Regions from separate parts of the Pseudoalteromonas agarivorans genome, predicted to be linked through region 2. Evidence: predicted binding sites of a transcription regulator. Region 2 holds the regulator's gene; the other holds the start of a gene.
What was found. The regulator MetJ, encoded in region 2, represses methionine synthesis genes. The targets are predictions, from matches to a motif close to TAGACGTCTAGACGTCTA.
Positions count from the first base shown of each region.

Region 1 (16,479 bases), on a different contig from region 2:
CGCCTGAGAGGCCGAGGTGTATTCCATTGCGTGGCCTTCAAATAAAAAGTACAAGCATGGCTCTGCGAGCGACATACCTAATAAGTACTTCCAATCGCCTTTTAAATACTCAAACCTAATTACATAACGCCATAAACACAGCGATAAAACTAAGGTGGTTAGCATGCGTAAAAAGATAACTAATGCAGGGTCGTAAACGGCAATAGCATACTTAAGTGCAATAAAGGAGCTACCCCATAAAAAGGTGGCAATAATTAGGCATAAACTGGCTGGCATAAATGAAATTTTATCAAATTAAATTAACGCCGATCCTAGCATGAATAATTTTAACTTGTTCAAAAATACCGAGCTGGTATAAGTTTATTTATCTTTCATTTTAATAGTAAATAATAATGCGTAGGGAACAGGTAATTGTTGTTAAGCTTGGTACAAGTGTACTAACCGGCGGCACCGATAAGTTAGATAAAGCCCATATGGTTGAGCTGGTTCGCCAATGTAGCGAACTTAAAAAGCAAGGCCACCAAGTTATATTAGTATCAAGTGGCGCGGTTGCTGCGGGGCGCGAACAACTTATTAAACCCTGTGGCCGCGGCCTAATAGATAAACAAATGTTGGCAGCCGTTGGGCAAGGTCAACTTATACATATTTGGCAAAGCTTATTTGCCTTGTATGGCATAAACGTAGGGCAAATGCTGCTTACCCGTGCAGACGTAGATGACCGCGAACGCTATTTAAATGCGCGCGACACCTTAAATGCGTTATTAAGCCACGATGTGGTGCCTATTATTAATGAAAACGACGCGGTAGCAACCGCCGAAATAAAAGTAGGCGATAACGATAATTTATCGGCGCTGGTGGCTATTTTAGCTAATGCCAACAAGCTATTACTGCTTACCGATCAAGAAGGTTTATTTACCAGCGATCCGCGCACAAATACCGATGCAAAACTGATTGACGAAGTCACTCATATAAACGATGAGTTACGCCAACTGGCTGGTGGTAGCGGTACAAGTTTAGGCACCGGCGGTATGGCCACAAAACTACAAGCCGCCGACGTAGCAAGGCGCGCAGGGGTAGAGGTAATTATTGCAAAAGGCGCTGGCAACAACGTTATTTTAAAATGCATGAGTGAGCAATTACCCGGCACGCGGTTTTTAAAACTCACTGCGCCAAAAGATGGCCGTAAAAAATGGCTAATGGCCGGGCCTAAAAGTACCGGCCAAATTATGATTGATAAAGGGGCTATTTCGGCGCTACAAAACAAAGGGGCAAGCCTGCTGGCAAAAGGCATAACCAATGCGTTTGGCCGTTTTGAGCGTGGCGACTTAATAGATTTAATAGACGCCAACAACCAAGTTATTGCACGAGGGTTAACACGTTTTAACCAGGTTGAAGTAAATAAAATTAAAGGCGCTCACTCAGAGCAAATAGGCGAACTACTCGACTTTGATAGTGGCGCTGTGGTGCTACACAGAGACGACTTAGTTTTGCTTTAGTTTTATTTAGCTTTTTTAAATAGCGCGTGTTGCGTATTGGTTATTAGTATTGCGGCTGGATTTAGGTATTTAAGCAAGGCAGAGCCTATGTTGTGTTTAGAATAACGGGTTGTACAAAAACATAAATACAAAGCATAGGCTGTTTTAGGCTCTGCTGTATGTAAGTTATTAAATAATACCGCAGTAGTTATTGAGCTCACCAAGTTACTAAGCTCGCGCTACGATTTAATAGTGCTTAGCTAAAACAAACTTTAATCCACATAGCTCAATGCGACCTAATTCAAAAGTATTGGTTAATTAATTAGCAAAGTTGATGATTTTGTCTAAACTGATTGAAGTTAAAACAGTTTAGGCAAACTAATGAAGGCAAACAATTGCGGGCACGAATGGATAATCAGTCTAACTCAGCAAGAAGAAGAAAGTGATTTAGATGCATCATTAGTGCAGATTATTGGCGACCTACTCGAAGTTGAAAATTTTGCTATTTATATTAATAAGCACTTTAGTGCGCAATTACCGCCTACGCTTATAAACACCCACACCCGCCTTGAAGTATTAGAGTCTAACGAAGCCTTAGCGCTGCTTAATAAAGTAACCCAAAACAAAATAAGAGTAAGCCGTGCCTTAGGTGTAGTAACTACGTATGTGCCAGTGTATTACTTTGGTAAAGTAATTGGCATATTACTCATAGAAACCACAAAAGAGTTAGCGCAAACCACCACAATGCTCGCCGTGCATATTTTAAATATTTATGCCAACCAGTTAGGGCTATTACATAAATCGCGGTTAGACCCTTTAACCGAGCTTTTAAACAGACAAACCTTTGATAAAAAAGTGATCGAAATTGTCTCAGGCAAAGGCTTTTTATTACCCCGTGATGATACAAACGAAAAGCGACGATGGTATTTAGCCATTGCAGATATCGATCACTTTAAACGCGTAAACGACAGCTACGGCCATGTAATAGGCGATGAAGTTATTTTACTTGTGGCGCGGCTGTTAAAAAATAACTTTAGGCTAGAAGACTACGTATTTAGGTATGGTGGCGAAGAGTTTGCGGTGTTATTTCAAACCAAGACCGAGGCACAAGCACATATAGCACTTAACCGTTTGCGCTCAAATATTGCTGAGTATCCTTTTCCGCAAGTTGGGCAGCTTACAATTAGTATTGGCTTTTTAGAGCTGGCAAGTATTGATACTGTATCTAGTATCGTAAACCAAGCCGATATGGCGCTGTATCATTCTAAAAATAGCGGCCGTAATAAAGTGACCGCTTATAGCGAGCTTGAGGTAAATGAAGAAGTGACCACCGATAATAGTATTGAGCTTTTTTGATTGTAAATTTGTGCTAAAATCTGGCTCCTTAAATTGTTGTAGGCAGGCACAAAACATGAAATTCGTTCGTTGGTTTTTAGGTTGTATAATTTTATTCTTTAATTTTGTATTTACTCCTCGCAGTAAAAAGCGTGCAAGCGATGTGCAAGCGCAGCTTGATCAGCAAACCTCACAATTTAAACTTTATCAATTTAAAGCATGCCCGTTTTGCGTAAAAGTACGCCGTGCAATTAAGCGCGAAGGCTTAAAAATAGAAACGCGTGATGCAAAAAATAATCAACAATTTCGTCAAGAGCTGTTAGAGCAAGGCGGCAAAATTAAAGTGCCATGCCTTCGTATAGAAAAAAATGGCCAAGTAGAGTGGCTATACGAATCTAACGATATTATTGCTTACTTAAACAAAGTAGCGGCTTAAACGACCCCCTTAATTTTTATCTCACTTATTAAAAGAGACATTATCATGACAATCCGTACTCGTGTTGCCCCATCTCCAACAGGTGACCCGCATCTTGGCACCGCTTATATTGCTTTATTTAACTACTGTTTTGCTAAACAACAAGGTGGCGAGTTTGTGCTTCGTATTGAAGATACAGACCAAGTTCGTAGCACGCCAGAGTCAGAACAAGCGATTATGGATAGCTTACGTTGGTTAGGTCTTGAGTGGGATCATGGCCCTGACGTAGGTGGCGAATTTGGCCCTTACCGTCAATCAGAGCGTAGCGATTTATACAAAAAATACGCACACCAATTAGTTGAGCAAGGTAAAGCATTTTACTGTTTTGCAACCAGCGAAGAGCTTGACCAAATGCGTGAAGAGCAAATGGCAGAAGGTCTGCGCCCTAAATACGACGGCCGTGGTTTAAACCTCACCGAAGATGAAATTAAAGCAAACCTAGCTGCAGGCAAGCCTTACGTTATTCGTATGAAAATACCAAGCGAAGGCACTTTTAAATTTAACGACTACCTACGCGACGAAATTGAGATCCCGTGGGAAAACGTAGACATGCAAGTGCTATTAAAAGCCGATGGTTTCCCTACGTACTTTTTAGCAAACGTAGTGGATGACCACCACATGCAAATAAGCCATATTTTCCGTGGCGAAGAGTGGATTAACTCAGCACCTAAACTATTAAAACTTTATGAAGATTTAGGTTGGGAAGCACCCGTACTAGGGCATTTACCACTACTGCGTAATCCTGATAAATCAAAGCTTTCTAAGCGTAAAAACCCCACTTCTATTAATTACTATAAAGAAATGGGTTACCTACCAGAGGCCGTGCTTAACTACTTAGGCCGTATGGGTTGGTCAATGCCAGATGAGCGTGAAAAATTCACTCTTAACGAGATGATTGAACACTTCGATATGAAGCGTGTATCACTTGGTGGCCCTGTATTTGATGTTGATAAGCTAAGCTGGTTAAACGGCATGTGGATCCGCGAAAACCTAACAGATGAAGAGCTTGTACAGCGCTTTGTTGATTGGAAGTTTAATGGCGAAATGCTAGCTAAAGTATTACCAGAAGCTAAAACGCGCATTAATACGCTTTCGGACATGGTTGATTTAGCAGGGCATTTTGTAGGCGGCATTCCAACTTACGACCCAGCACTGTTAACGGCGGGCAAAGCTGACGAAAACGTAATACGCCAAGCGCTACAGTTTTTTGTATGGCAGCTTGAAGGTTTGCGTAGTTTTGATAAGCCAGCTATTTTTGCCATTGCAAAAGAAGTTGCTACATTCCACGAGCTTAAAATTAAAGACTTTTTAGAGCCAATATTTGTAGCAATCACTGGTAAAACATCATCTACCTCAGTACTTGATGCAATGGAAATTTTAGGCTCAGACTTATCACGTGCGCGTTTACGTGTAGCGCTTGCTCATTTAGGCATTTCTAAAAAGCAGGCTAAAAATATTGAGCGTGCGTACCGCACATACCCAAGTGCATAATCTTTAGTCATACTTTATAAAAAGCCGAGCTTATTAATTAAGCTCGGCTTTTTTATTTCAGGCTGTTTGGCTATATGTCATCGCGTTTTGATATTGTTTAGCGCAAGCCGTGGCGCTTTAGCAAATGCTATAATGCTGCATGTAAATTTAAAGGAGGCAGCATGATTGCACCTGTAAAAAACAAAGCTTTATTTAGCAGTAATGCCTTTTCAATAAACCTAGTTACTTACCCTACACATCACAGTGTGATGAACCATATAGATCCAGTACAGCAAGGGCGCTACTACAAACTTAATTTTGTACTAGTAAAACCTAAAGCTGGTGGGGTTTTTAAATGCTCAAAATGCATTATTAATTGGTTTAACCGCGTATATTTATTTAGACCCGACAAATACGAGCATAGCGTTTCTAAAATTGAGTCGGGAAAGCGCGTACTACTAAGCTTTGCGCTTAATATATAATTTATTAATAGTCGTAGGCCTGTCCGCTGCATAAAACAGACAGGTCACAATACGATACAGAGATTTCGCTACAAGAATTTATAGTAAAGGCGTTACCGCCTCTGCGCATTGCATCTGCTTTAAGTAAATCTATAGCATTTGATTTTAAGCGATTGTAGCTTATATTATTGTCGCCTCTACCGTCGCCATTGCAGCTTTCGCCTTCTATTCGCCCTAAAAGTTTGGCGCCACTTTCGTGTGCTTCTTGGTCGCTATAAAACTGTTGTAAATCTCGTTTTTTAACGTACGTACCAATTTCCTCAGATAAAACATCGTTATCTATATCGGTATGAAAAGTCACGCTAGAACATCCAGCCAAAGTAGTGAGTACGGTTATTGCTGCAAAAACACGTAACATAATAATTAGTCCCTTATTTAGTTTGGTACCTAAATTACTAACTAGAACAGGTGTGTGCAACATTTACTCTTAAGTTAATTGTATGAATTTGTAAGTGATTCGACCTCTCTTTAAATTTTTTCTGGTAGTATGGGCAGGTTATAAGCAGTTTAAGCAGTGAACAATCTATGTTAAGTCCTTACTTTCAGCAGCATGCTGATTATGTTTCTATCTCTCGTGAGCAAGGGTGTCGTTTCGCAAAGTGCGTTGCCGATGATTACAACCCACTTCATGATAAAGATGCCAAAAAGTTTTGCGCGCCAGGAGACTTACTTTTTTCTTTAGTGTTAGACCGCTACGGTATAAGTGAGCGAATGGAATTTACCTTTGCCGGTATGGTTGACGAAAACACCAAACTTAACTTCCCAGAAGGGGATGATGAGTTTAATGTAACCAACGGCGACAAAGTAATTTTAAAAGTAAAACGCGAAGGTAAAACCAGCAAATGCCCAACACTTACAAATAGCTTAATAAAAAACTATGTTGAGTTTTCTGGTGCTGCATTTCCGCACGTAATTATTCCGCTAATGGGTAAGCAAGATGTAATGATTAACCCAGCGCGCCCTATGGTTATTTACGAGTCGATGATCATTAACCTTGATAATATTAATATTCAAGCACCAACCCTTGAGTTTGCTGAGCCAAGTTTTGAGTACACGGGTAAGCGCGGCAAAATTACCTTGCGCTTTAATTTACTAGAAAACGGCGAAAAAGTGGGTTTTGGTGAAAAGCACATGGTGGTGTCGGGTATTCGTGAATACTGCCAAGCAACGGTTGATGACTTAATCGCGTTTTATAATGAGCGAAAAGCCACCTTAAAACCGGTTTAAAACGTTATTAAATTATAATACCAATCCGCAATAATACTTAATCATTTTTAGGGGCTAAAAGTGTTGCTGTCTGCGTTAAAAAATTCTCATTTAGAACAACTAAATAGCGAATTTTTTGCCTAGCTATCAACACGTTTATCTGTCCTCAAAATAGATCACTTAATTAAGCGGATTGGTATAAAAAAGGCGCTAAATACATTGTTATTTAGCGCCTTTTTTATTGGTGTAGGAAATACAACTAAGCTCAATACTTTTCTGAGCTGGTTAATTTACGCAGTACCGTAATATGCGTACAATAGCGCTCTTTGTTATTTTAAAGCTAAGCCTATGTCTGCCACATCGTTCTCATCTCTTAAACTCGATTCGTTATTACTAACCGCAATTGAGCAAAATAATTACACCACGCCTACCGCAATTCAGGTTAAAACTATTCCGCACATATTAGCGGGCAGCGATGTAATGGGCAGCGCGCAAACAGGCACAGGTAAAACAGCCGCCTTTGTATTACCACTACTACATAAGCTTTTAAATACACCAAAAAAAGATGAGCCAGGCATAGCCCGAGTGGTTATTTTAACGCCCACGCGTGAGCTTGCTCAGCAAGTGTTCGCAAGCTTTGAAAAATACGCCCAAGGCACAAATATTCAAGGCGCTTTAGCGTATGGCGGTGCAAGTATTGGCCCGCAAATTAAAGCGCTTAAAACGGCGCAAGTGATAGTCGCAACGCCTGGGCGTTTACTTGATCATATTGTTAAAGGCAGTGTGGTGCTTTCAAGTGTTGATTCGTTAGTATTTGATGAAGCCGACCGCATGCTGGATATGGGCTTTATTGATGAAATAAAACGTATTTTGCGCCACATTCCGGGCGATCGCCAAACCTTATTGTTCTCAGCCACATTCGATGACAGCGTGTTTGAACTGAGTAAAAAACTACTTAAAAATCCTGAGCTAATTGAGGTTGATAAACGTAACTCAGCCGCCGTTGAAGTAGAACAAGTTATTTACGCAGTAGATGAAGAGCGAAAGCGCGAGCTTGTATCACACATGATTGGCATGAAAAATTGGCGCCAAGTACTTATATTTACACGCACAAAACAAATGGCCGATAAACTTGCCAAAGAAATGTGTAAAGACGGCTTAAAAACTGAGTCTATCCATGGCGATAAATCTCAAGGTGCACGCGACCGTGCATTACAAAACTTTAAAGAAGGCACAACGCGGGTTTTAGTTGCTACCGATGTAGCTGCCCGCGGTTTAGATATTCCAGCGCTTAAATACGTAATAAACTTTGAGCTACCTTACATAGCAGAAGATTACGTACACCGAATTGGCCGTACGGGGCGCGCTGGCGAGCAAGGCCTTGCCATGTCGCTGGTAAGTATTGACGAGCAGTGGTTACTGGAAGAAATTGAAGTACTACTGGATACCCGCTTAGCACCACAATGGCTAGAAGGTTACGAGCCTGATTTAAACAAGCCCCCTAAAGATAACCGTAAAAACACCAACAAAGCGCGTAAAGATCGCGATAAAAAGCGCATTACCGGGCAAAGAGCACCAAGTAAACGCCGCAGAAAGTAGCCTTAAACATATTTATTTGGCTATACTAAGGCCACTAAATAGCTGAGGTATAGTTATGTTTGAAACAGATCAATGGGCGTTTTCTGGTGTCGATGGCCAAATATCATTACATAAATGGCAAAAAACCATTGATCTTATTACGGGGCTTTTTTCGGCCCCCTCTGGTTATATAGTTCAGGCTACTAGTAAAGGTTATCGTGTAGTTATTAGAGCTAATGAAGGTGGCTCACACTTTGAAACCAACCCTATACTCCCTCCCGAAACTCCCTTATTTTGTAAATATGTAGCCGAAAACAACAACACTTTGTATGTTAGCGATACCCGCAGCAATACGCAGTGGAATACCATGCCCGAGGTTATTGAAGATGGCGTTGAATCCTACCTTGGCTTGCCAATTCACTGGCCTGAAGGTGAAGTATTTGGCACCTTGTGTTTAAAAGATTCAAAAAAAACCAGTTACACCGATGAATATTTTGAGCTAATAGAGCAGCTTCGTGATTTAATTGAAGACGATTTAGCGCTTATTTATAGCTTTGAGCAAATGCGTGAAATAGCCATGCTTGACCCGCTTACCAATATTTATAATCGCCGTGCACTTAGCTTACTTGCCCAACACAAACTTAATTTAGCGCTGCGTTTAGGTTTTGATGTGTGTTGCTTGTTTATTGATATAAATGACTTTAAAAAACTAAACGACACTTATGGCCATGAAATAGGCGACCAAGCGTTAATCCTCTTAGCAAATACCTTAAAAATACACTTAAGAGAGGCTGATATAGTAGGGCGTTTAGGCGGCGATGAATTTGTAGCAGTGATGCAAATTAGTGATAGAAGTAAGCTTAGCCATATTATTGATAAAATAAAAATTGAGTATACAAACGCACTATTAGAAAACAACGTATGCGCGCTGACACTCAGCATAGGCGAAAGTTTTACTAATAAACAAAAGCAACCTTTTGATACGTTATTAAATTTGGCCGATCACCAAATGTATAAAAATAAACAAGCGTACAAATTGGCTAAAAAAGCATAATAAAAGCAATACACTTAAATATAGCAACAAAAAAGCAAGCCATTAGGCTTGCTATAAACAGGGAGAATTAGGCTCTAAGCGATTTGTTTTTCGGCTAGGTTTAATTCCATAATGGCTTTTAATAAACGGTATAAGTTTATTGATGCGTCAATTTCTTCTTTACGGTTTGTTAAGCTTTCAATATTTAAGCCTAGTGGCACATCAAGGTGCGCACAGCTTTTGAGTATTAGGTCGAGGTTTTCTCGGCAAATACGTACAGATTCACTTAAGGTATTGTCTGCATCAAGCATGCGCCATTTAGTGGCCTCTGGCACTGAGATACCCAACCATTGCATAAACTCTAAGGTTTTATCGCCACCGCACGGCGTAAACGTTAAAATAATCCGTTTTGGTGTAATACCTTGTGCTTTACAGGTGCGCGCGTAACTTGTTATTAGCTCTATAGTTGCTTGCGCGTCGTAAACCGCTTGCGATATAAAAAACTGACAACCTTGTGCTGTTTTTTCTATAAGGCGCTCGTGTTCATTTCGCTTACTTGAATGTCGCTCAGCAATGGTAACGCCCCCTAAAAAGAAGTCATCACTTTGCTCTGCCAATGTTTTATAGGCATCGGGCAAGCTTAGTTTTATATCACCTACCGATGAGGGGCTACCCACTAAAACGACATTTTTTAAATCGTAGTCGTTTTTAGTTTCATCCAACCAGCCTTTAAACTCCTCTACACCACGTTGTGCTACACTTTTGTAAGTAATGACATCTGGGGCAGATAAATTACGTAGTAAGTGACTGTATTCACGTGGGTCTACAGTTTGTTTAAACGGAAATGGGCGTGCTTTATCTGTACGGCTACTTTCATCTTGAATGTCGTAAATTATTACGCCGTCGTATTCAATTTCGTGTAAGCGAGCAAGTAGTTTTTCTGCAATGATTTTTAGTTGCGCTTTATCAGTACCAATTTTAGGCGGGGTAGTACCAATAAGATAAACACCTTGATTGGTGTCTTCTATTTTTTCTTGTAGTGATAAAGCCATAATCCTCATTCCAGCTTAGTTCAATGTATGTAATTTAATATAGCAGCCATTTAGACGTCTAGATAGATTTATTTAGTGAAAGTTTTTCAATCAACTTGAGCTTTTTTCATACATAAATGTTTTTAAAATAGGGAATTGACACAGTTGTTTACATTATAAATAGCCGTTGGGCTCTTATATTTAGTGGCTTTGGGACATAATCTAAGCGAGTTAGTATTAAACCTAATAACAAATTTGCTCAATTTAAAAAGGGACAACAATGAAATTTAAATTACTAGCAACAAGCTTAGCGGTATCGCTGGCACTAACAGGCTGCGCAACACAGCAAAGCGAAAACACCCAAACGGCACAACAACAGCAAACAACAAAAGCTGACGAACGTGTATTTTCGCAAGAGTACTTAATCGAAGAGCTTGATAACGGCTTACGCGTAATGGTTGTTAAAACTGATTACCCCGATGTAGTCTCGCTGCAAATTCCGGTATCGGTTGGCTCGCGTAATGAAGTAAAAGCAGGTAAAACCGGTTTTGCTCACTTTTTTGAGCACATGATGTTTAAAGGCTCTAAAAAATTTCCGCAAGACGAATACACTGCCATATTTAAAAATGCAGGGGTCGATAACCGTGCTTATACCACTAACGATTACACAAACTACCATTTAAACTTTTCAAAGCAGCATCTTGATAAAGTACTTGAAATTGAAGCCGATATTTTTCAAAACTTAACCTACACCGAAGAGCAATTTAGAACCGAAGCGCTAACGGTTAAAGGGGAATATTTAAAAAATAACGCCAGCCCAATTCGTAAGTTATTGAGCGCAGTACGCGAAGAAGCGTTTGATACGCACACTTATAAACATACCACCATGGGCTTTTTTGAAGATATAGAAGCCATGCCAGATCAAATGGCGTACGGTAAAGAATTTTTTGATAAGTTTTATAAGCCTGAATATGTATCGCTTGTAATTGTGGGCGATGTAGAGCCAGAAGAAACAATGGCTATGGTTAAAAAGCATTGGGGTGGTTGGGAAAAAGGCGATTACGTTGCCGATATTAAAGCTGAGCCAAAGCAGCAAGCACCTAAATATGTACATGAGAAAAACGAAGGTTTGCCTGGTCATTGGTTGCTTGTATCTTACAAAGGGGCTGCATGGGAGCCTGCTAAAAAAGACAGAGCCGCACTTGATTTAATTTCACAGCTTTATTTTTCTAATAACTCCGATTTATACCAAGAGCTAGTTGTTGATAAACAAATAGCGAGTCAAATGTTTACCTACAATCCAGAGACAAAAGATCCTGGCTTACTGCATGTGTTTGTAAAAGTAGAAAACGAAGATGATTTAGCAAAAGCACGCGATGCTATTAACCGCACTTATGCAAAAGCACGTACCGAACTTGTTGATGAGCAAAAACTAAGTGATTTAAAGTCTAACCTTAAATACAGCTTTATTAACGGCTTAGACTCATCGCAAGCGATTGCATCAACCCTTGCAAGTTATATGCATTTTGAGCGCGACCCAGAGGTTATTAACCAGCTTTATAAATCGGCCGACAACATCACAGCACAAGATATTAAAGCTGTGGCTAATAAGTATTTTGTAGATGACGCGCGTACTACCGTAACTATGTCTGCACTTGATAAAGCGCCAGGGTTTGAGCAAGAAACAAGCTTAAACGCATTAGTCGCTAAGCGTGATAAAGCGCCAGAGGCACCCGTATTTAAAGTGCTTGATAAAACGAATAGCTCGCCGCTGATTGATGTAAACTTTTTATTCAATACAGGGGCTGCTGCAGACCCGCAAGGTAAAAAAGGGGTTGCTGCGCTCACAGCCGCTATGCTTGCTCAAGGTGGCTCGCAAAGTACGAGTTACAAAGACATACAAAAAGCGCTTTATCCGCTTGCTGGCAGCTTTGGTTATCAAATAGATAAAGAAATGCTGTCATTCCAAGGGCGTATTCATAAAGATAACGCTGATACATGGTATGCGCTTGTAAGCGATCAGTTACTTAACCCAGGTTTTAGAGATGATGACTTTAAGCGCCTTAAAAAAGAAATGATCGACGGTATTAAGTCGGGATTAAAAGCCTCTAACGATGAAGAGCTAGGTAAAGAAGTGCTTTACAGCGCACTTTACAAAGGCCACCCATACGAAAGCTACAATTACGGGGATATTTCGGATTTAGAAGCACTAACGCTTGATGATGTAAAAGCATTTTACAACACAGAGCTTACCCAATCTAAACTAACACTGGGTTTAATTGGCGCTGTGCCAAAAGCGCTTAAAACCGAAATCATGAGCGATTTAGCAACCTTACCTAAAGGCGAGCAAAGCCGTTTAAGTATTCCTGATGCGCCAGAGCTTAAAGGTCACCATGCCACGATTGTAGAAAAGTCGGCGCAATCTACTGCGGTATCGTTTGGTTTCCCAATTGATACTATTCGTAGTAGTGAAGATTGGACAGCCCTTTGGCTGGTGCGTTCGTACTTTGGTGAGCACCGTAGTTCTAACTCATACTTGTATGAGCGAATTCGTCAAACACGTGGTATGAACTACGGCGATTACGCCTACATTGAGTACTTCCCACGTGGCATGTTTCAAACTAAGCCTGATGCAAACTTAGGACGCTCTGAGCAAATATTCCAAATTTGGTTACGCCCGCTGCGCTCTAATAACGATGCACACTTTGCAACACGTACCGCTTTGTTTGAGCTGGATAAGCTTATTAAAAATGGCTTAACCGAAAAAGACTTTGAAGCAACACGTAACTTTTTAATTAACTACGTACCGCAGCTTGTCGCAAGTCAAAACCGCCAATTAGGTTATGCACTTGATAGTGAATTTTATAACACAGAGTCGTTTGTAAAATACGTGACAAGTAAACTTGAAAAGCTAACGCTTGCTGATGTTAATCGCGTGATTAAAGATAATCTGCAAACAGATAACGTACAGTACGTGTTTATTACCGGTGACGGCGAAGACATGAAAAAACGTTTAGTGTCAGAGCAAACATCGCCAATGGTTTACAACACAGAAAAACCAGCAGCGCTTGTTGCTGAGGATAAAGTCATTGCCGATTATAAATTAGCTATTCCAGCTAAGAACATTGAAGTAATGGCTGTTGAAAAAGTGTTTCAGTAATTAATCTCTTTTTCTAACATATAAAAAATGCCCCAGTGCTTATAGCTTGGGGCATTTTTATTTAATTAGTGCTATTAAAACGTAATATTAGTTAGTCGCTAAAAGCACTGAGCCTGCGCCTAGAGCAAAGCTTATTAAGGAGCTAATAACCACTCCCGCTAAAAAGCTTTTAGTTGGCGTACTTTTAACGTCATTATTTATAGGCTCATCAAGTTTAATTAGCTCGCCTTGGCGTACTTCAAGTACCGCGCAAAGCGCCATAGTGGTTTCTTTAGAAGCGGCGCCTTCTTTTTCTACCCGTTGAATGGTCCGCAAACTTACATCGCAGGCATCTGCGAGTTGTTGCTGCGTCCAATCTAACTTACTTCTAAGCGATTTAACTGTTGTAGGATTTAATTGCACGTTAAAGCTTCCCTACAAATAGCTCAACAATAGTTGCCGTTGTATAGCCAAACACCGCCCCACCTAATGTACAGCCAGCAAGAAAAAATGCTGCCTTTTTAGGATCGTCTGAAAGACTACTTTGAACTTGTTTGGCTATCACACTGCTATTTTTATAAAGAGTGCACTCCAGACGTCCTGTAAGTATATTAAGCATGTCAAATTTTACTTGGTACTGTGAGCCCTCAAAAGCAAAAGAGTGTGTGCTTGCACAGTAGATATTTCGTTTTTTACTGAATAGGTCATCGTTTACAAATACTTCTTCTTTACCAGTGAAGTAGCTTCCAAAACAGGCTATTTGATTGTCACCATCTTGAAAGTAAAATTTATAACCAAGCTTTTTTGTATTCAATATATCGTTTTTCATCACCGTTATCCTTGTTGAGTTGATGATGCTAATTTAGCGTTTGTTTTTATTTTTTACGCCGTCAGTAGTATGCCAGTAGCTAGTTTGGCATATGACAGTAACCCTGTCATGCTGCTTTAGTATCTGATTTTTAATGTAAAAGTAAAATTTTTATATTTTTTATAGACTATTTAGCTGTCATACGGAGTATTACTTCACATTAATAAATTATGCAAATAGCGTGAAGTAAAGTAACAATATTGTGTTAGAGAATTGTTATTGATTATACTGATTAACAACAAAGCTAAAATGGAAAGCTCGTGATTGACGATAAAGCGTTTTTTAAGTTGGTACTAGATACCACGCCCGACCAAGTAGTGGTTATTAATTCTAACGGCGACATAGTTTATATAAACCGAAGCTGGCAAAACTTTGGTGAGCAAAACGACTGTGTTTGCTGTGATATGTGGGAGCAGCAAAATTACTTAGCAGAGTGTGAAAAAGCTGCTAAAAAAGGAGATAGCTTTGGTTTAAAGGCATTTAACGGCATTAAATCAGTTATTTCGGGGGCTAATGACGACTTCTATTTAGAATATCCATGCCATAGTGAAGATGAAAAACGTTGGTTTATGATGCGAGTAGTGTCGTTTAGCCATACAGATAAAGCGTATTACGCTATTAGCCATCAAAATATTACCGAGCGTAAACTGGCTGAAGAGCAAGTACAAAAACTTGCCGCTATTGATGGCTTAACTGATATTGCTAACCGAGGCTTTTTTGATACCTTTTTAGAGCAAGAATGGAATCGTTGTCAGCGTTTAGGTATGCCGCTTTCGTTGGCTATTATTGATATAGATGATTTTAAATTACTCAATGATACTTACGGCCACCAACAAGGCGATACATGCTTAAAAAGGGTGGCTAAAGTACTCAATGAATTTACTAAACGCCCAGGTGATTTATGTGCCCGTTTTGGTGGTGAAGAGTTTGTATTAGTGTATGGAAATACAAACTCAGATCAGGCCTTGTTAGTATTGAACGATATTTTAGAAAAATTAAAACAGTTAAACATTGAAAATAAACACTCATTACCCAGCCAAACCCTTACAGTGAGTGTAGGCCTCACTACTATTACACCCAGTAGTGACTTTACCTGTGCGTATTTAATCAAAGAAGCAGACGATTTACTTTATAAAGCAAAAGATAAAGGAAAAGATGCTTTGTGTGTGAGTGATTTAGCACTCATATAATTTTTTTACTCTTAGTTATACCTAATAACCAGAACAAATAACTAAGGCGTTAACACCTTAGGCTTTAAATCCGTTAAACTTAGGAAAAGGCTCTTTTTATATCAATTTAAGGCAGTGTAGTATTATGCGTCATGAAATTTGGCAACAGCTTCGTAGTGAAGCTAATGAAGTTGTAACTCGCGAACCCCTTTTAGCAAGTCATGTGTATTCATGCATTTTAAATCATGAGTGTTTAGGTTCGGCGTTAAGCTTTATTGTTGCTAATAAGTTGGCGGATGCTGTTGTATCGGCTTTTACAATACGTGAGTTATTCGACCAAGCGTTTGTAAAGTGCGACCGTATGCTTACTTATGTGGCCGAAGATATTAAAGCCGTTAAAGACAGAGACCCAGCAGCCGAAACCTACCTTACGGTTATTTTAAACTTAAAAGGGTTTCATGCTATTCAAGCGCATCGTTTAGCTAACTGCTTGTGGCAGCAAAACCGTAAAGAGCTTGCTCGTTTTATTCAAAGCCGAACCTCAGAAGTGTTTGGGGTTGATATTCACCCTGCGTGTCAGGTTGGTAAAGGGATAATGTTTGACCACGCCACCGGTATTGTTATTGGTGAAACGGCGGTAATTGAAGATAACGTATCAATACTGCAATCGGTCACGCTTGGTGGTACGGGTAACGAGCAGGGCGACCGTCATCCTAAAATTAGAGCCGGTGTGCTTATTGGTGCAGGCGCTAAAGTGCTGGGTAATATTGAAGTAGGCGAGGGCGCACGTATTGGCGCAGGTTCAGTTGTTTTAACCGCAGTACCGCCACATACCACCGCTGTAGGCGTACCGGCTAAAATTATTGGCAGACCGGATTGTCCGTGTCCGGCGCAAAGTATGAACCAAAACTTTTTAACCACACCAGAGCCTGAAAACGAATCACACACCAGCGCCATGCTGTAATAGCAGCCTGTATAAATAAAAATAATTTTAAAAGGAATTAAAATGAACAAAAATAGCTTATTAACACTAGGGATAGGATTTATTGCGGGTGTAGGTTTAACGTGGAGCTACTTTAATTTATCTTCAAGTGACGCAAACCCCGCAAAGTTACAACATGCTGATACAAAGCAGCAGGCACCTTTTGTTCAGCCAGTTAAAAGCAGTGAAGCAACAGC
Region 1 covers NZ_JANIGJ010000005.1:142,883-159,361, forward strand. Annotated here, with positions in the region: gene NQT65_RS10810 (DMT family transporter) at 1-276, opposite strand, end outside; gene proB (glutamate 5-kinase) at 393-1,496, shown strand; gene NQT65_RS10820 (GGDEF domain-containing protein) at 1,857-2,831, shown strand; gene NQT65_RS10825 (glutathione S-transferase N-terminal domain-containing protein) at 2,887-3,246, shown strand; gene gltX (glutamate--tRNA ligase) at 3,292-4,776, shown strand; gene NQT65_RS10835 (hypothetical protein) at 4,938-5,237, shown strand; gene NQT65_RS10840 (hypothetical protein) at 5,242-5,634, opposite strand; gene NQT65_RS10845 (DUF3581 domain-containing protein) at 5,802-6,503, shown strand; gene NQT65_RS10850 (DEAD/DEAH box helicase) at 6,831-8,081, shown strand; gene NQT65_RS10855 (sensor domain-containing diguanylate cyclase) at 8,137-9,114, shown strand; gene NQT65_RS10860 (methylenetetrahydrofolate reductase) at 9,189-10,145, opposite strand; gene NQT65_RS10865 (M16 family metallopeptidase) at 10,405-13,284, shown strand; gene NQT65_RS10870 (helix-turn-helix transcriptional regulator) at 13,372-13,686, opposite strand; gene NQT65_RS10875 (hypothetical protein) at 13,688-14,092, opposite strand; gene NQT65_RS10880 (diguanylate cyclase) at 14,392-15,321, shown strand; gene cysE (serine O-acetyltransferase) at 15,446-16,264, shown strand; gene NQT65_RS10890 (hypothetical protein) at 16,307-16,479, shown strand, end outside.
Region 1: NQT65_RS10860 (methylenetetrahydrofolate reductase) is a predicted target of MetJ. The motif match lies at 10,189-10,206, and genes of this name have one in related genera.

Region 2 (16,479 bases):
CGAGGCTTTGCTGTTGTGGCGGATGAAGTACGCTCGCTTGCGCAACGTACACAAGAGTCTACCAGTGAAATTGAAGGCATTATTAATACGCTTCAGCAGCGCACGCAAGAGGTAGTAAGTATTATGCATCAATGTCGCTCGCAAGGTGATGAAAGTGCTTCACAAGCTATTAAAGCGGGTGATTTACTCGGCGCTATTACCGAAGATGTGCAAACCATAATGGAGATGAGCACTCAAATTGCCGTTGCTATTGATGAGCAAAGTCAGGTGGCATCAGAGGTGAACAAAAATGTAGTACGCATTAGAGACATTGCCCAAGATGCCTCAGAGCATGCAGTTAATAATGCGCAAACCAGTGAAGAAGTCTCTGAACAAGCACGCGTATTATTTGCCGCTATTGATAAATTTAAAGTGTAATACAGTGTAGCGTTTAAAAAGCCAATAAGGTTTAGGGAACAAACTTTATTGGTACGCTATCTTTGTTTTGTTCGTGCTCGCCAAGACGCGCTTGGTATTTATCCCACAAGGTTTCGTGCTGCGCTTGTAGTGTTTCAAAGTAGCTCCAGCTAAATAGCCCGCTGTTATGACCATCATCAAAGTCTAATCTCAGTGCGTAATGCCCCACCGGTACAATCTTTTTTATTCCAACATGTTGTTTATTAAGTACCAACTTCATTGGCTCTGCACCATGACCTTGCACTTCGGCCGAGGGAGAGTGAACGCGTAAAAACTCGCAGCTAAATACAGCCATACTGTCATCATCAAAGTAAACATCTAGGTTTTTACTCACGCTATGATAATGCACTTTTGTTACGTGTTTCATTTTATATGTCCCATTAAAAAGCCCCCAATATGGAGGCTTTTAGTATAGTATTTTTGCCTACCTTATAAAATAAAGCGGCTTAAATCTTCATCTTCAACTAATGCGCCTAAATGTTTTTCTACATAAGCGGCATCAATAGTAAGGGTAGAGCCTGCTTGTTCAGACGCATCGTATGAAATTTCTTCCATTAGCTTTTCCATTACCGTATGTAAGCGACGAGCACCAATGTTTTCGGTTTTCTCGTTTACCTGCCAAGCGGCTTTAGCAATGCGCTCTATTGCATCATCGTTAAACTCAACATTTACTTGCTCAGTTTTAAGCAATTCACGTTGCTGCTCAGTAAGTGAAGCATGTGGCTCGGTAAGAATTCGTTTAAAGTCATTAGCACTTAGTGCTTCAAGCTCTACACGAATAGGTAAACGACCTTGTAGCTCAGGGATCATGTCTGATGGTTTAGCCATTTGGAACGCACCTGATGCAATAAATAGCATGTGGTCGGTTTTCACCATACCGTGCTTAGTATTAACGGTTGAGCCTTCAATTAGTGGAAGTAGGTCGCGTTGTACACCTTCACGGCTAACATCTGGGCCTGACGAATCGCCACGCTTACAAATTTTGTCTATTTCATCTATAAACACAATGCCGTTTTGCTCTACTGCAAAAATAGCCTGCTCTTTTAGCTCTTCAGGATTAACTAATTTAGCGGCTTCTTCTTCGGTTAATAACTTAAAGGCTTCTTTAATTTTTAACTTACGCTTAGTACGTTTGTCGCCACCCATGTTTTGGAACATGCTTTGCAGCTGGTTGGTCATATCTTCCATACCAGGAGGCGCCATAATCTCTACATTTGGCTGTGCTTGCGCTAGATCTATTTCTATTTCTTTATCATCAAGCTGACCTTCGCGTAATTTTTTACGGAATGTTTGACGAGTAGATGAGTTGTCATCGCGCTGTGTTTCACCGTATTGATCTTTAGCCGGTGGTAAAAGTGCATCTAAAATACGCTCTTCTGCTGCTTCTTCTGCGCGGTGTTTAAACTTTTTAGTTTGTTGCTCGCGGGTCATTTTAATTGATACATCAACTAAATCGCGAATGATAGTCTCTACTTCTTTACCAACATAACCCACTTCAGTAAATTTAGTCGCCTCTACTTTAATAAAAGGCGCATTAGCGAGTTTAGCTAAACGGCGGGCAATTTCAGTTTTACCGACACCGGTTGGGCCAATCATTAAAATGTTTTTCGGGGTTACTTCGCTGCGTAAGTCATCGTTTAGTTGCATACGGCGCCAGCGATTACGCAGGGCAATAGCCACGGCTTTTTTAGCATTAGCTTGACCAATAATATGCTGATCTAACTCGTGTACAATTTCTCTTGGGGTCATAGCAGACATAATGGGTCCTATTATAATTCTTCGATTGTTTGGAAGTTGTTGGTAAATACACAGATGTTGCCAGCAATGGTCAGGCTTTTTTCTACGATATCGCGAGCGCTTAAATCGGTGTTTTCTAATAGGGCAGTGGCTGCTGATTGAGCAAAGTTACCACCGCTACCAATGGCAATTAAATCGTTTTCTGGCTGCACTACATCACCATTACCGGTGATAATTAGTGAAGCAGTTTCATCTGCAACCGCAAGGAGTGCCTCAAGCTTGCGTAAAGCTCTGTCGCTACGCCAGTCTTTGGCCATTTCTACAGCGGCTTTAGTGAGGTTACCTTGGTGCATTTCTAGTTTGCTTTCAAAGCGTTCGAAAAGGGTAAAGGCATCAGCAGTACCGCCGGCAAAACCAGCAATTACTTTGCCATTATAAAGGCGTCGAACTTTACGGGCGTTGCCCTTCATTACGGTATTACCAAGTGAAACTTGGCCGTCGCCACCAATTACTACTTTATTGTCGCGGCGTACACTTACGATAGTGGTCATGTTATTCCTCATCATCAAGCTGCGGGGGCAGCTTGTAAAAAACGATTATGATGAGGTTATATGGGTGAATGGACTAATTTCAAGTCCAGCCCCAAATTCCGCAGCTAACAACATGCACTCGTTTGAGTTTGTTTTTGTCGCTTTCGGCTTGGCGCTTTGTTTTATAAGGGCCTAAACGCACTTTATACCAAACACCATTAGTACCTGTGGTCTTTTTAATTTCAGAAATTAAGCCCGCAAAGGCAATTTTAGCTTTGAGGGTTTCGGCTTGTGCGTGTGTTCTAAACGACCCACACTGCATAACATAGGGGCCTTTTTGCTCAATTTCTCTTACTTCAACTTGGATCTCGTGCTCTTTAATTTCTTCAATGAACTTAGGAGCGCGAGGTTTAGCTATTTCTACTTTTTCAGCTGTTTTAGGGTGCGCCTGCTGCTCAACAAGCTCAGGGTCGGCGTTATTTTTAATAAACCATAAGCCGTAAGCAAAGCCGCCTACAAGCAAAACAGTAATAACAACTAAAAGTATAGGAAATGGTTTTTTAGCAGGGGCTTGCTTGGTGTTTTTTCTACCCGCTGGTTTTTTATTAATATAATCGTGCTGTGCCATTTGGCTTTAACCTAAATCATGTCTATAGGGTCAACATCAAGGCTCCAGCGCACTTTTTGTGCAAGTTTGCTGGTGCTTAAATAGTCGACCATTTGCGCAAGATACTGATGCAATACTTTGCGGTCTTGCGCTTGAATATGCAATTGAAACCGGTACATACCCGCCACTCTTTCTAGTGGGGCAGGGATTGGACCGAGCAATTGTATACCAGATACACCGTTAACAGGAACCAAATCCGTCAAAAAATCGACAACGAGCTTAATACTGTGCCCTTGTGCTCTAACTATAGCCATATTGGTAATGGGTGGAAGATCGGCATCATCACGCTCACTTAAAGCAAAACGGGCAAAATCTTGGTAGCCATTATTTACTAAGTCTTGCAATAAAGGGTGTTCAGGAAAGTGGGTTTGCAGTAATACTTGGCCTGGCTCACCAGAGCGACCCGCGCGCCCAGCAACTTGAGTTACCAGCTGGGCTAAATGCTCTGTGGCTCTAAAATCGCATGAGTACAAGCCACTATCTACATCTAATATAAGCACTAAGCTAACATCGGCAAAATGATGACCTTTAGCCAACATTTGTGTGCCCACTAAAATACGCGCCCCGCCTTTGTTTATCTCCTCTAAGGCTTTTTCTAAGCTCCCTTTACGGCGGGTTGAATCGCGGTCGATGCGGGTTACGGGTGTATCGGGGAATTCACTCGATAAAAATTCTTCAATTTGTTCGGTGCCTTTACCGTTTGGAAAAATTTGTGTGCTACCGCAATCAGGACACTGGTGAGGTACTGGGTGTTGCTCTCCACAGTGGTGGCAAATCATTTGGCCAATGGCTTTATGAAAAGTTGCGCTGGTGCTGCAGCGATTACACTCACTCAGCCACCCGCATTCGTGACAAATTAGTGTAGGAGAAAAGCCACGACGATTTAAAAACACCATAACTTGCTTACCACGGTTTAAATGTTGGCGCATAGTGGCAAGACTTGCGTGTGCAATACCCGCTTGGTCGGGCTGGCCTTTCATATCGAGCAACATAAACTGATTATCGGTCGCAGTTTGTGCACGCTCTGTAAGGCTTAAAAGTTGGTATTTGTTGTTTATAGCTTTGTGCAGTGTTTCGAGCGCAGGGGTGGCACTGCCTAAAATAAGCGGTATTTTGTGCTGAAATGCCCGATAAGCGGCTAAATCGCGTGCGTGGTAGCGTAAGGTATCTTGCTGTTTAAATGATGAGTCATGCTCTTCATCAACCACTATCATTCCTAACTTTAAAAAAGGTAGAAAAATACTCGAACGGGTACCTATTACTATTGCGCAGCTGCCTTTTTCGCAAAAACGCCATGTTTGCAAGCGTTCGTTATCGGTTAGGGCTGAGTGCCATAGCATAATTGGCGTATCGGGAAAGCGACGACGAAATCGGTTAACAGTTTGTGGCGTTAAGCCTATTTCAGGCACCAATACTAAGGCTTGCTCGCCACGTTTAAGGACTTCTTCTAGGCATTGTAAATACACTTCGGTTTTACCACTGCCTGTTACACCTTCTAATAAAAAGCTCTTAAAGCCAACACTTTGATTTATTGTAGTGCATGCTACGGCTTGCTCTTTATTAAGTACTGGCTTGGTGCCGACTGTGGGCGCAACGCTTTGCCATTGATTATCATGCTCAATGCTTTGGGTTATAAGCTCTTTATCTATTAGGGCATCTATTGTTTTTTTACTAAAGCCGAGCGCTTTTAGCTCGGTTACCGACGACTTACCCGATTGTGCGAGTTGCTTTAGTAAATTTAACTGAGTTTTTGCTTTTAATGATGGAACCTTTGCGCCTTTTTCGGTAAGGCTAACCATGTTAATGCTAGTTTTATCTGGGTTTTCACCTTGGCGAAGTGCACCTGGCAGTGCAATGTGTATGGTTTCGCCGAGCGGATAGCAATAATAGCGTGCAGTAAAGCTAAGCAGTTCTAAATGCTGTGATGATAAAATAGGGGTTTGGTCAATAACCTCAGTAACCGCTTTAATTTTGTTCTCTGGCACGTCGGTATGTGTTTTAAGAGCAAGAACAACCGCTACTTTCTTTTGATTGCCAAAGGGTACTAAAACACGCATCCCTGGCATAATAGGCGCCGAGGGCGAGATGAGTTGTTCATCTATTTTATAATCAAAGGTGCGTGGTAACGGAACTTTAATAGCAACTTCAACAAAACGCATAACAACTCATGTGATAAAGGGTAATAGCTTAATGTACTAAAAATAAGGCTAAAAACCTACATACAAATGGATGCGGTAGCGCTGGTTGGTTACTTTTTTGGCAAAAAGCGTAATTAAAGCTTGTGCGGGGCAAGCTAGTTGGATAAAATCCGCGGCCTATAAATTTGTTTTAACGACGTATGGTGCCAGACTTCGGGTTTGGAGAGCGATGCGGCCTTAACTAGAGGTTCCTATGAAAGAAGGTATTCACCCTAAGTACGAAGCAATTTCTGCAACATGTTCATGCGGAAACAAATTCGAAACTCGTTCTACTCTTTGTAAAGACATTCACCTAGACGTATGTTCTGCGTGTCACCCGTTTTACACTGGTAAGCAAAAGATTTTAGACACTGGCGGCCGTGTTGATCGCTTCAACAAGCGCTTCGGTGCACTTAGCAGCAAGAAGTAATTATTGCTGTTTAGTAAAAAAAGCACCTTCGGGTGCTTTTTTTGTGCCTAAAATTCATCACTTTTACTGAAAAACCACCGATTATTGCCGTACTACGTGTGCATAACTATTTCCTGTTCTTATTCTGAATATGCATAAACCTTTGCAGACAAACTCACAATTCTTCTCTATATTTTTTATACGTTAATTTTTAACCAAGCTGCTAAAAGTGCTTATCGTGGCGATATTTGTTTTTAACGGTGATAAACGCGCCATATTGGTGCATTTTACTCTTTTAATATTCTGCTATTTTACAAAAATATTGGCAGGGCAAAATGAACCTCAAAAAGCACTTTTTGAATGAATTTTTATTTGTTTAATATTGATAACTTTTAGCGAAGTTGCTGATAAATCACTTAAAATTAACGGATATAGCATATAACAGGATAGACCTGATATTGCTTGGAATTTAAAAATAATAAGAGTATCTTAGCCCCATACTCCCTCTCACTTAACTTAAATTGCAGGATACCATCGCGTTATGTCAGATTTTCGTGAACAAGCATTACACTACCACTCTCACCCCGTTCCAGGCAAAATCAGCATTGAGCTAACAAAACCGGCCGAAACGGTGCAAGATTTAGCATTAGCATACAGCCCCGGTGTTGCAGAGCCTGTGCGCGAAATTGCAGCAGACCCAGCCAATGCATATAAATATACCGGTAAAGGTAATATGGTTGCGGTGATCAGTAATGGTACGGCAATTTTAGGTTTGGGTAATTTAGGGCCATTAGCCTCTAAACCTGTTATGGAAGGTAAGGCGCTTTTATTTAAACGTTTTGCTGGCCTAGATTCTATTGATATTGAAGTTAAGCATCGCACCACCGAAGACTTTATAAATACAGTGGCTAATATTGCCGATACGTTTGGTGGTATTAACTTAGAAGATATTAAAGCGCCAGAGTGTTTTGAAATTGAAAAAGCACTTATTGAGCGTTGCAGTATTCCGGTTTTTCATGATGACCAACACGGTACCGCTATTGTAACTGCGGCAGGTATGCTTAACGCTTTAGAAGTGCAGGGCAAATCAATAGAAGATGCCATTATTGTATGTTTAGGTGCAGGCGCTGCAGCGGTTGCTTGTATGGAGCTGTTAATTAAGTGTGGTGCACTGCGCGAACATATTTATATGCTAGACCGCAAAGGGGTTATTCATACTCGCCGCGATGACTTAAACGAATACAAACAGCTTTTTGCTAACAATACAGATAAGCGTACTCTACAAGATGTAATTGCTGATGCTGATGTGTTTGTAGGTGTATCGGGTCCTAACTTACTTGCACCTGAAGATCTAAAACTAATGGCCGATAAGCCAGTGGTGTTTGCATGTTCAAACCCAGATCCTGAAATTGCACCTGAGCTTGCGCACAGTGCACGTAAAGACTTAATTATGGCAACGGGGCGTTCTGATTTCCCTAACCAAGTTAATAATGTTTTATGTTTCCCGTTTATTTTCCGTGGTGCACTTGATGTACGTGCAAGCGCAATTAACGATGAAATGAAAATAGCCGCTGTTGAAGCTATTCGTAGTATTGCTAAAGAGCCAGTGCCTGAGCAAGTATTAAAAGCAGCGGGTGTAGAAAAGCTCGAATTTGGTGCAGACTACATTATTCCTAAACCGATGGACCCGCGTTTATTACCACGTATAGCCAAGGCGGTTGCTATTGCTGCTGTTGAATCGGGCGTGGCACAAATTGACTTACCGGAAAATTATATGGCGTAATCTATAGCGCTTAAACAAAAAAACCTCAGCATGCTGAGGTTTTTTTGTTTAAAAAGACGTTTTATTCTTCGTCTAAAATAGGCACTTCTAAACCCATTTCTTGCATTATTTTTTTAACTTCTTCAGGTACTTTTTCTGCGTTATCTTTACGTAGGTCATCATCATTAGGTAATGGCTGGCCTGTAAAGGCATGCAAAAACGCTTCGCATAGTAACTCGCTGTTTGTTGCATGACGCAGGTTGTTTATTTGACGACGTGTACGCTCATCAGTTAATACTTTTAATACATTTAGCGGGATCGAAACGGTGATCTTTTTAACTTGCTCTGATTTTTTCCCGTGTTCTGCGTATGGGTGAATATACTCACCATTCCATTTAGCCATAAGATGTATCGTTGCCTCAGATTATTAATTTCTCACACGGCGTAAAAAGCGTGTAAATATGCGTGAAATTCTATCGTTTTAAAAAAGATAGTCAAATAATAGATAGCAATCTATCTTAATAAGCTGGCTGTAATAGTAAATACAGCTTTCTTGAAGTTTTACGCGCCTGTTATTTTTAGCCATCTAGAGCTTTAAAAGCTTTGACTTATTATAATGGATAACTTACTCTTTTAGACGTCTAAACATCCAAATTAATCAGGTGACGAATATGAGCGAAAAAAACAAAGCAACCATTGCTGTACGAAATGGGGTTGATGCCGATAAACATCATGGCGCCGTTGTACCGCCAATTTATTTATCGACGACTTATTCGTTTGCCGATTTTGATACTAAGCGCGCATACGACTATGGACGCAGTGGTAATCCTAATCGCGATATTTTAGCTGACACTCTAGCAGAGCTTGAAGGTGGCGCACGCGGAATTATTACTGCTACGGGCATGGCAGCAGTGCACTTAGCCACACAGTTATTAAATAACGATGATACATTGGTTATTCCTCACGATTGTTATGGCGGCAGCTACCGTTTATTTACGTCGTTAGAAAAGCGCGGCTTGCTTAAACTTAAAGTGCTTGATTTAACTAAACCAGAAAGCTTAGAACAAATTTTAACCATTAAACCTAAATTAATTTGGATAGAAACACCAAGCAACCCTGTGCTGCGCCTAACGGATATTAAAGCCGTGACGGATATAGCAAAACAGTGCGGTGCATTAGTGGCCGCCGATAACACCTTTTTATCACCGGCATTACAAAACCCCATTAAGTTTGGCGTAGATATTGTTGTGCACTCAACCACTAAATATATAAACGGCCATTCTGATGTTGTAGGCGGTGCAGTTGTTGCTGCAACACAAGAGCTTGGTGATGAGCTTGCTTGGTGGGCCAATAACATTGGTATTACCGGCGCACCATTTGATAGCTATTTAACGTTACGTGGTTTACGTACTTTAAATGTGCGTTTAAAACAGCACCAAGAAAATGCCCTGGCAATTGCTAAATACCTAGAAAGCTCTGAGTATGTTAGCCAAGTTTACTACCCAGGCCTTGAATCGCATCCTCAACATACGCTTGCTAAAGCCCAACAGCTTGGGTTTGGTGGTATGGTTAGTTTTGATATTAAAGGCGATGTGAATGATGCTGCGGCGTTTTTAACAAGCCTTAAAGAATTTAGCTTAGCAGAATCGTTAGGTGGGGTTGAGAGTTTAATTTGTCATCCTGCGACCATGACTCACGCAGGTATGGAAGCTCAAGCACGTTTAGAGGCGGGTGTGGGCGATACGCTAATTCGTATTTCGGTCGGTATTGAAGATATAGAAGACCTACTGGCTGATTTTGAACGTGTATTTAACTTAGTTAAACCTGGTCAAAATAAAAATGTAGGGCGTGTTGGCAAAGCTGCAGGCAATGCCAATGGTGATGTAAAGCAGCAGGCTGCTCATCCAGCTTTGTGGTGATTGAGTATGGTAAAAAGTGTACATAAATTTGGCGGCTCGAGCTTAAGCTCGGGCGAGCGCTATCAAAGTGTGGCAAAAATAATTATTGGCCACACACAGCCTGGCGATTGCGTGGTTGTATCTGCTGCGGGTAAAACCACCGATACATTGGTATCGCTGTGGCAAAGTTATCAACAACAAGATAAGCAAGCCGTTGCTGATATTTTGCTGCAATTGAGTAATCACCAAACAGCATTAATTGAAGAGTTATTAAAAGCCGATGCTAAACACACGGCTTTAGCTGTGTTAGCGCAAGAGCTAAGTGATGTAGCGGAGCAAGCCAGCAAGCAGCAGTTGCAAGAGGCGGCCTTACTGGCGCATGGTGAGCTGTGGTCTGCGCGATTATTGGCAGCCTATTTAACGCAATTAAACATTCAAGCGTGTGCTCATGATGCTAGAGCGCTGTTTAGTGTAACAAGCGGGGAGCTTTTGCATGCGCAAAACAAACAGCAATGCAGCCAAGTTATTGATGCAAATAAAATTAACGTAGTAACAGGGTTTATCGCAGCAAGTGCTGATGGTAAAACAGTTACGCTTGGGCGCAATGGCAGTGATTACAGCGCCACCTTATTAGCCAATTATTGCGATGCACAAAATGTATGTATTTGGACTGATACGCCAGGGGTATTTAGTGCCGACCCACGTAAAGTTGAAAAGGCGATTAAGTACAACAAGGTGTGCCGTGAACAAGCTAACTTATTAGCTCGATTGGGTAACCCGGTTTTACATGCTAAAACGCTTTCGCCTTTAAAAAACAGTAATATTAAACTGGCTGTACGTAGTAGTTTTGATGTGCAAACTGCCCCTACCGATATTGTAAAACAAGGCAAAGCTAAGCAAAAACGTTTTATTACTACATTACAAAACGTTGATTTACTACTCGTTGAAGGCCTTAACGCGGGAGAAGTGGCGCATGTTAGCCAGCTTATTCAGCACAGCCTTCATCATTTTATACACAACGGCGATACATACTTAGTTGTGCCCGCGGGTGCAACGCATCAAGTAGTGAGTTATTTCGCTGGGCGAGCAAATATAAGCGAGTCTAATTTAAATGGCTGCGCGGTGGTTGCGCCTACGCAAGATGTTTACACATTAAGTACATTAGCGGCTGAGGTTTTAAATCAGCAAAGTATTCACCCTCGTTTTATTCATCAAGATACAGGCTATACATTGCTGTTAACAGATCAGTTAATAGAAAGCGATGTACTTAGTTTATTGCACGAAAAATTAATTAATAAAGGTCAAGAAGTTGCTCTGGTTGTGGCTGGCTTAGGTAATGTAGGCGATGAATTTTTAAGCCAGCTAGATGCTCAATTTAAGCGTTTGTCGGGCGATTATAGTATTAAGCTAGTTGGGTTAATTCGCTCGCAACATATGCTATTTAATGCCTCGGGTATTACACTCGGACAGTGGAAAAAACAATGGCAGCATAATGCCGTTGCTTATGAGCAGGCGGATTTATTAAGTGCATTAAACGAACTTGATTACGAGCACAAAGTTGTTGTTGATATAACGGCAAGCGAGCAATTTAGCCAATTATACACCGACTTTGTAGAGCGAGACTGCCATTTAATAAGTGCTAACAAGTACGCAGGCACTGCTGCATCTAATTGGTATAACGCGCTGCGCCAAAGTATTAGCGAGCGTAACTTGCATTGGCGCTACAACACCAGTGTTGGGGCAGGATTGCCAATTAACTTTGCGTTGGCCGATTTACAAAATAGTGGCGATAAAATTACCCGTATTGAAGGTGTTTTCTCGGGCACACTCTCGTGGCTATGCAGTAAGTACGATGGCAGTGTGGCATTTTCTGACCTTGTTCTTGAAGCGCAAAAAATGGGCTTTACAGAGCCTGATCCTCGCGAGGATTTATCGGGCCGCGATATGCAACGTAAATTGCTGATACTTGCGCGCGAGCTTGGCATTGAATTAGATTTAAATGATATAAGCTTACAAGCATTAATGCCTGATGAGCTAGCCCAAGGTTCATGGGATGACTTTTTAGCGAATAAAGATAAGCTAAATGCCTTTATTAAACACCATGCCGATGCGGCAAATGCGCAAGATGCTGTACTTAGGTATACCGGTTTATTGGCATTAGAGCAGGGTAAAGTATCGGCGAAGGTAGGTATAACTTACGCGCCTAAAGGGGACGCCTTAGCTAACTTAACACCAGGCGATAATATCTTTGTTATTAATAGCCAGTGGTACAACGAAAACGCCTTAGTAATACAAGGCCCTGGGGCAGGCAAAGAAGTGACCGCCGCGGGAGTGCACTCTGATTTATATTGGTTAGTTAAAAACCTAAAATAGCGCAGCAAATATTAATAGTAAAACGGCAGCTTGTGTAAGCTGCCGTTTTTGTTTTTAGAATAGCTCTTCTTCTGTTTTTGTATCTTCTTCAAAAATATCAGTTGGCTGAGACAGCACATATTTTGTAGGCGCAGTGCCTTTTTCAAAATATTCAAAGCGACTGGTGTAGTCGTTTTTATGACTTAACAAACCTGTTTTTAAATCGATACGAATTGAAACTAGCCCTTCAGGAGGCTCTATTGGCGCTTCTGGTGTGCCCTCAAGCGCCACTTTCATAAAATCAACCCAGGCAGGCTGTGCCGTTTTGGCGCCCGATTCAGCGCCAGAGATTTGGCTGCTATCTAGGTTGTTATTATAGGTGGAGCGCCCTAACGAGTTACCTGGGTTGTCAAAACCAACCCATACAGACGTTACTACATTGCGGTTAAAGCCGCTAAACCAAGTATCAACAGAGTCATTGGTTGTGCCTGTTTTACCCGATAGATCGCGTCTATCTAATGCTTGCGCACGCCAGCCTGTCCCGCTCCAGCCTGTTTTATGGGTCCAGCTACCGCCACCCCATACTGCGCTGTGCATTGCTTCAGCAATTAAAAAAGCATTTTGCTTTGAAATAACACGCGGTGCACAACGTGCTTGCGTGGCTGTATCATCTGTTATGTCGGTATCTAGGTTATTGTTGGCAAAGCTATCCATTGCTTGAGAGACGGGTAATAGCTCGTCTTCATCGCAAGCAAGAGCCGGGTTTGCTTTAAATAGTACATTGCCATAGGCATCTTGAATTTCAGATATAAAGTAAGGTTCAATTAAGTGACCGCCATTAGCAAATGCGCTCATGCCGCGAGCAAGCTCTAATGGCGTGATTGATGCACTCCCTAATGCTAACGATTCACTGCGGTTAATATCAGCATCTTTAAAACCAAACTTAAGCAAGTGATCGGCGGTGCGTTGTAACCCTACACCGCGAAGTAAGCGCACAGAAATAACGTTTTTAGATTGTGCAAGTGCACGGCGAATACGTATAGGGCCATTATAAACTGCTGGGCTGTTTTTTGGTCGCCACGCTACACCTAAACTTTTATCCCACTGGTTTATTGGCGCATCGTTTAAAATAGAGGCTAATGTATAGCCATTTTCGAGCGCAGCAGAATAAATAAAGGGTTTAATATTAGAGCCAACTTGGCGTTTAGCTTGTACCGCTCGGTTGTATTGGCTTTGCTCAAAACTGTAACCGCCTACTATAGCTTTAATACGACCATCTTGTGGGTCGAGTGAAACAAGTGCACTGGCAGCTTCTGGTATTTGGCTTAGTAGGTAAGTGTCGTCGTTATTTTTACGCAGCCATATTTGCATGCCAGGGGTAAGAATGTCAGTAGCAGCTTTAGGGGCAAAACTTTGGCGGTAGCGAGTAATGTATTTGCGCGCCCATTTTAAATTATCCCAATCAAGTGTGGTGCGCTGGCCATTTTTTAAAATAACGTCAGCGGTTTTCTCTGCCACATTTAACACCACGCCAGCATGCAAATCAGCTATTTCTTTAACAGGTTTTAGCTTTTCTATAATTTGCTGCTCACTTAAGGCGGGCTGTGTTTCTGGATCCCATAACACGTCTACAGGCCCACGAAAGCCATGACGCATATCGTAGTTATGTAAATTATTAACTAAAGCTGCTTGCGCAGCCTTTTGAACTTTAGACTCCACTGAGGTAAATATCTTAAAGCCAGAGTTATATGCTTTTTCTACACCGTAGCGCTCAACCATCTCAGCACGAACCATCTCAGAGATATAAGGGGCGTAAAGGTCTATCTCAGCACCGTGAAAATAAGCAGTGATAGGCTGGTTAGCCGCCTCGTTGTATTGCTGTTGCGTAATATAGTTTTCAGTAAGCAAGCGACCAAGCACTACATTACGGCGTGCTTTAGCTCTAATTGGGTTACGAATTGGGTTAAGCGCCGAAGGGGCTTTAGGTAAGCCGGCAATCATTGCCATTTGTGCAAGAGTGAGGTCTTTTAGCTCTTTACCATAGTAAACTTGAGCAGCAGCACCAATACCAAATGCACGATTACCTAGTTCTATTTTATTAAGATACAGCTCAAGAATTTCGTCTTTTGTTAATACACTTTCAATATGTAGAGCTATAAAAATCTCTTTAACTTTACGAATATACGCTTTTTCTCGTGTTAAAAAGAAGTTACGAGCAAGCTGCATAGTAATGGTACTCGCGCCTTGTTTTTTCTCACCTGTTGAAATTAACACAATAGCAGAACGGACAATACCAATAGGGTCTATACCAATATGGTCATAAAAACGGTTGTCTTCTGTTGCTAAAAAAGCATCAATTAAAGGCTGGGGAATTTCGTCTATAGTGACGGGGATGCGGCGTTTTTCACCAAATTGATTAATTAAGAGTCCATCTTTTGTAAAGACTTGCATAGGGGTTTGTAATTGCACGTCTTTTAAAACTTGCACACTGGGGATATCAGGTTTAACGTAATAATAAAGGCTGATTAAAGTGATCAGACCAAATAACGTGCAAATGATAAAAAATTGTAATGTTCGTTTTAATAAAATCACTTATATTTCCCTAAATGGACTCCCAATTGCGAGTTTAGACTGCTAGTATATATTGATTAAAAAATGAATAATATTTTTTACTAAAAAAATTATAACTTGTTTATTATTAAAACAAAGGTCAAGTTGCAAACATGCTAAGTCAACTATTTCAAAAGCCATCCACTGCGATGGTCGGAATTGATATCGGATCGCACTCTATCAAAGCAGTGCTTTTAAGTGAAATTGAAACGGGATTTCGACTAGAAGCACTTGCAATTGAACCTATGCCAAAAGGCGCAATGAGCGAGCGCTCTATTCAGGATATTGAAGCAATTGGTAACATAATTACAAAATTAAAAAGAAAACTACCAAAATCTTTAAAATCAGCGGCAGTGGCTGTATCAGGGCAAACCGTTATCACTAAAGTTATTTTTATGGATGTTTCATTAAGTGACGCTGAATTAGAGTCGCAAATTGAAATAGAAGCTGACAGCTTAATACCTTACCCCCTTGATGAAGTGAGCTTAGATTTTGAAAAGCTCTCTACCAACGAAGCCGACCCGAGTAAAATGAATGTGTTGTTATCTGCTGCACGTACAGAAAGTGTTGAAGCCCGTGTGGGCGCACTTGAGGCGGCAAACTTAACCGCTAAAGTGGTTGATGTTGAAAGCTATGCGTTAAGTAGAGCAATGGATGTGTATTATCAGCAATTGCCAAGTGACGCCTTTAACAAGTGTGTTGCGGTGGTAGATATTGGCGCTGTTTTAATGTTGGTGAGTGTTGTTCAAGCAGGTGAAACAATTTATACCCGTGACCAAGTGTTTGGTGGCGACCAATACACTAACAGCATTGTGTCTTACTATAACAAAGGCTTTGATGAGGCTGAAATAGGAAAAACAACGGGTGACTTACCCCCTAATTATACTTTTGAAGTGCTGGCACCGTTTCAAACATCATTATTGCAACAAGTGCGCCGTGCGGTACAAATGTTTTTAACAACCACAGGTAAAGATCAAGTAGATTATATTGTGCTAACTGGCGGTACATCGATGATTGACGGTTTAGATAGGTTGTTAATTGAAGAGCTCGGTATTCATGCTGTGGTTGCTGAACCATTTGCAAATATGGAAGTTTCGCCAAAAGTAGACAGAAATGTAATGCAGCGAAATAGAACGCAGTTTGCAATTGCTACTGGTTTGGCATTAAGGAGCTTTTCATCATGCCACATATAAATCTACTGCCGTGGCGAGAGCTACAGCGTGAAGAATCAAAAAAGAAATTTATAACAATTTTAGTTGCGGTTGTTATAGGCTGTTTTGCAAGTATGTACTTACTTAGCTCTTTTTACGCGGGTTTAAAAGATGGCCAAAATTTAAAAAATAATTATTTAAGTTCAGAAATAAGCATGCTTGATAAAAAAATCAGTGAAATTAGAAATCTTGATAAGCGAAAAGAAAATTTACAACAACGTATGCGATTAATTGAAGAGCTACAAAGCAGCCGTAATTTAGGTACTCAAATTATGGATGAAGTAGCTAAAATTGTTCCTCAAGGCGTGTATTTAACTAAGCTTGAGCGCCGCGGCAGTCAAATACATGTGCTAGGGCGCAGTGAATCAAACAATCGTTTATCTACTATGCTGCGTCAGGTGCAAGGCTCATATTTATTAGAAAGACCTACCATGCAAGGCATTGTGGCAGGCGATCAAACATCACGGTTACTCAGTGATTTTAATATGGAGTTTTACGTAAAACCATTTGATGAAATTGGTGAGGTAAGTGATGAACCTTGATTTAAAAGCCTTAAATGAAATAGATTGGAATGAAATTGAGCTCGACAACATTGGCGAGTGGCCCGTTGCGGTAAAAGCAATTTGTTGCTTATTTATAGCCGGTTTAGTGTTGTTTTTTAGTTACAGCC
Region 2 covers NZ_JANIGJ010000011.1:59,741-76,219, reverse strand. Annotated here, with positions in the region: gene NQT65_RS17160 (methyl-accepting chemotaxis protein) at 1-417, shown strand, start outside; gene NQT65_RS17155 (gamma-butyrobetaine hydroxylase family protein) at 449-823, opposite strand; gene hslU (ATP-dependent protease ATPase subunit HslU) at 886-2,214, opposite strand; gene hslV (ATP-dependent protease subunit HslV) at 2,226-2,744, opposite strand; gene NQT65_RS17140 (SPOR domain-containing protein) at 2,824-3,351, opposite strand; gene priA (primosomal protein N') at 3,363-5,549, opposite strand; gene rpmE (50S ribosomal protein L31) at 5,782-5,997, shown strand; gene NQT65_RS17125 (malic enzyme-like NAD(P)-binding protein) at 6,518-7,759, shown strand; gene metJ (met regulon transcriptional regulator MetJ) at 7,821-8,141, opposite strand; gene metB (cystathionine gamma-synthase) at 8,410-9,657, shown strand; gene metL (bifunctional aspartate kinase/homoserine dehydrogenase II) at 9,664-12,009, shown strand; gene NQT65_RS17105 (penicillin-binding protein 1A) at 12,064-14,580, opposite strand; gene NQT65_RS17100 (pilus assembly protein PilM) at 14,712-15,791, shown strand; gene NQT65_RS17095 (PilN domain-containing protein) at 15,779-16,351, shown strand; gene NQT65_RS17090 (type IV pilus inner membrane component PilO) at 16,341-16,479, shown strand, end outside.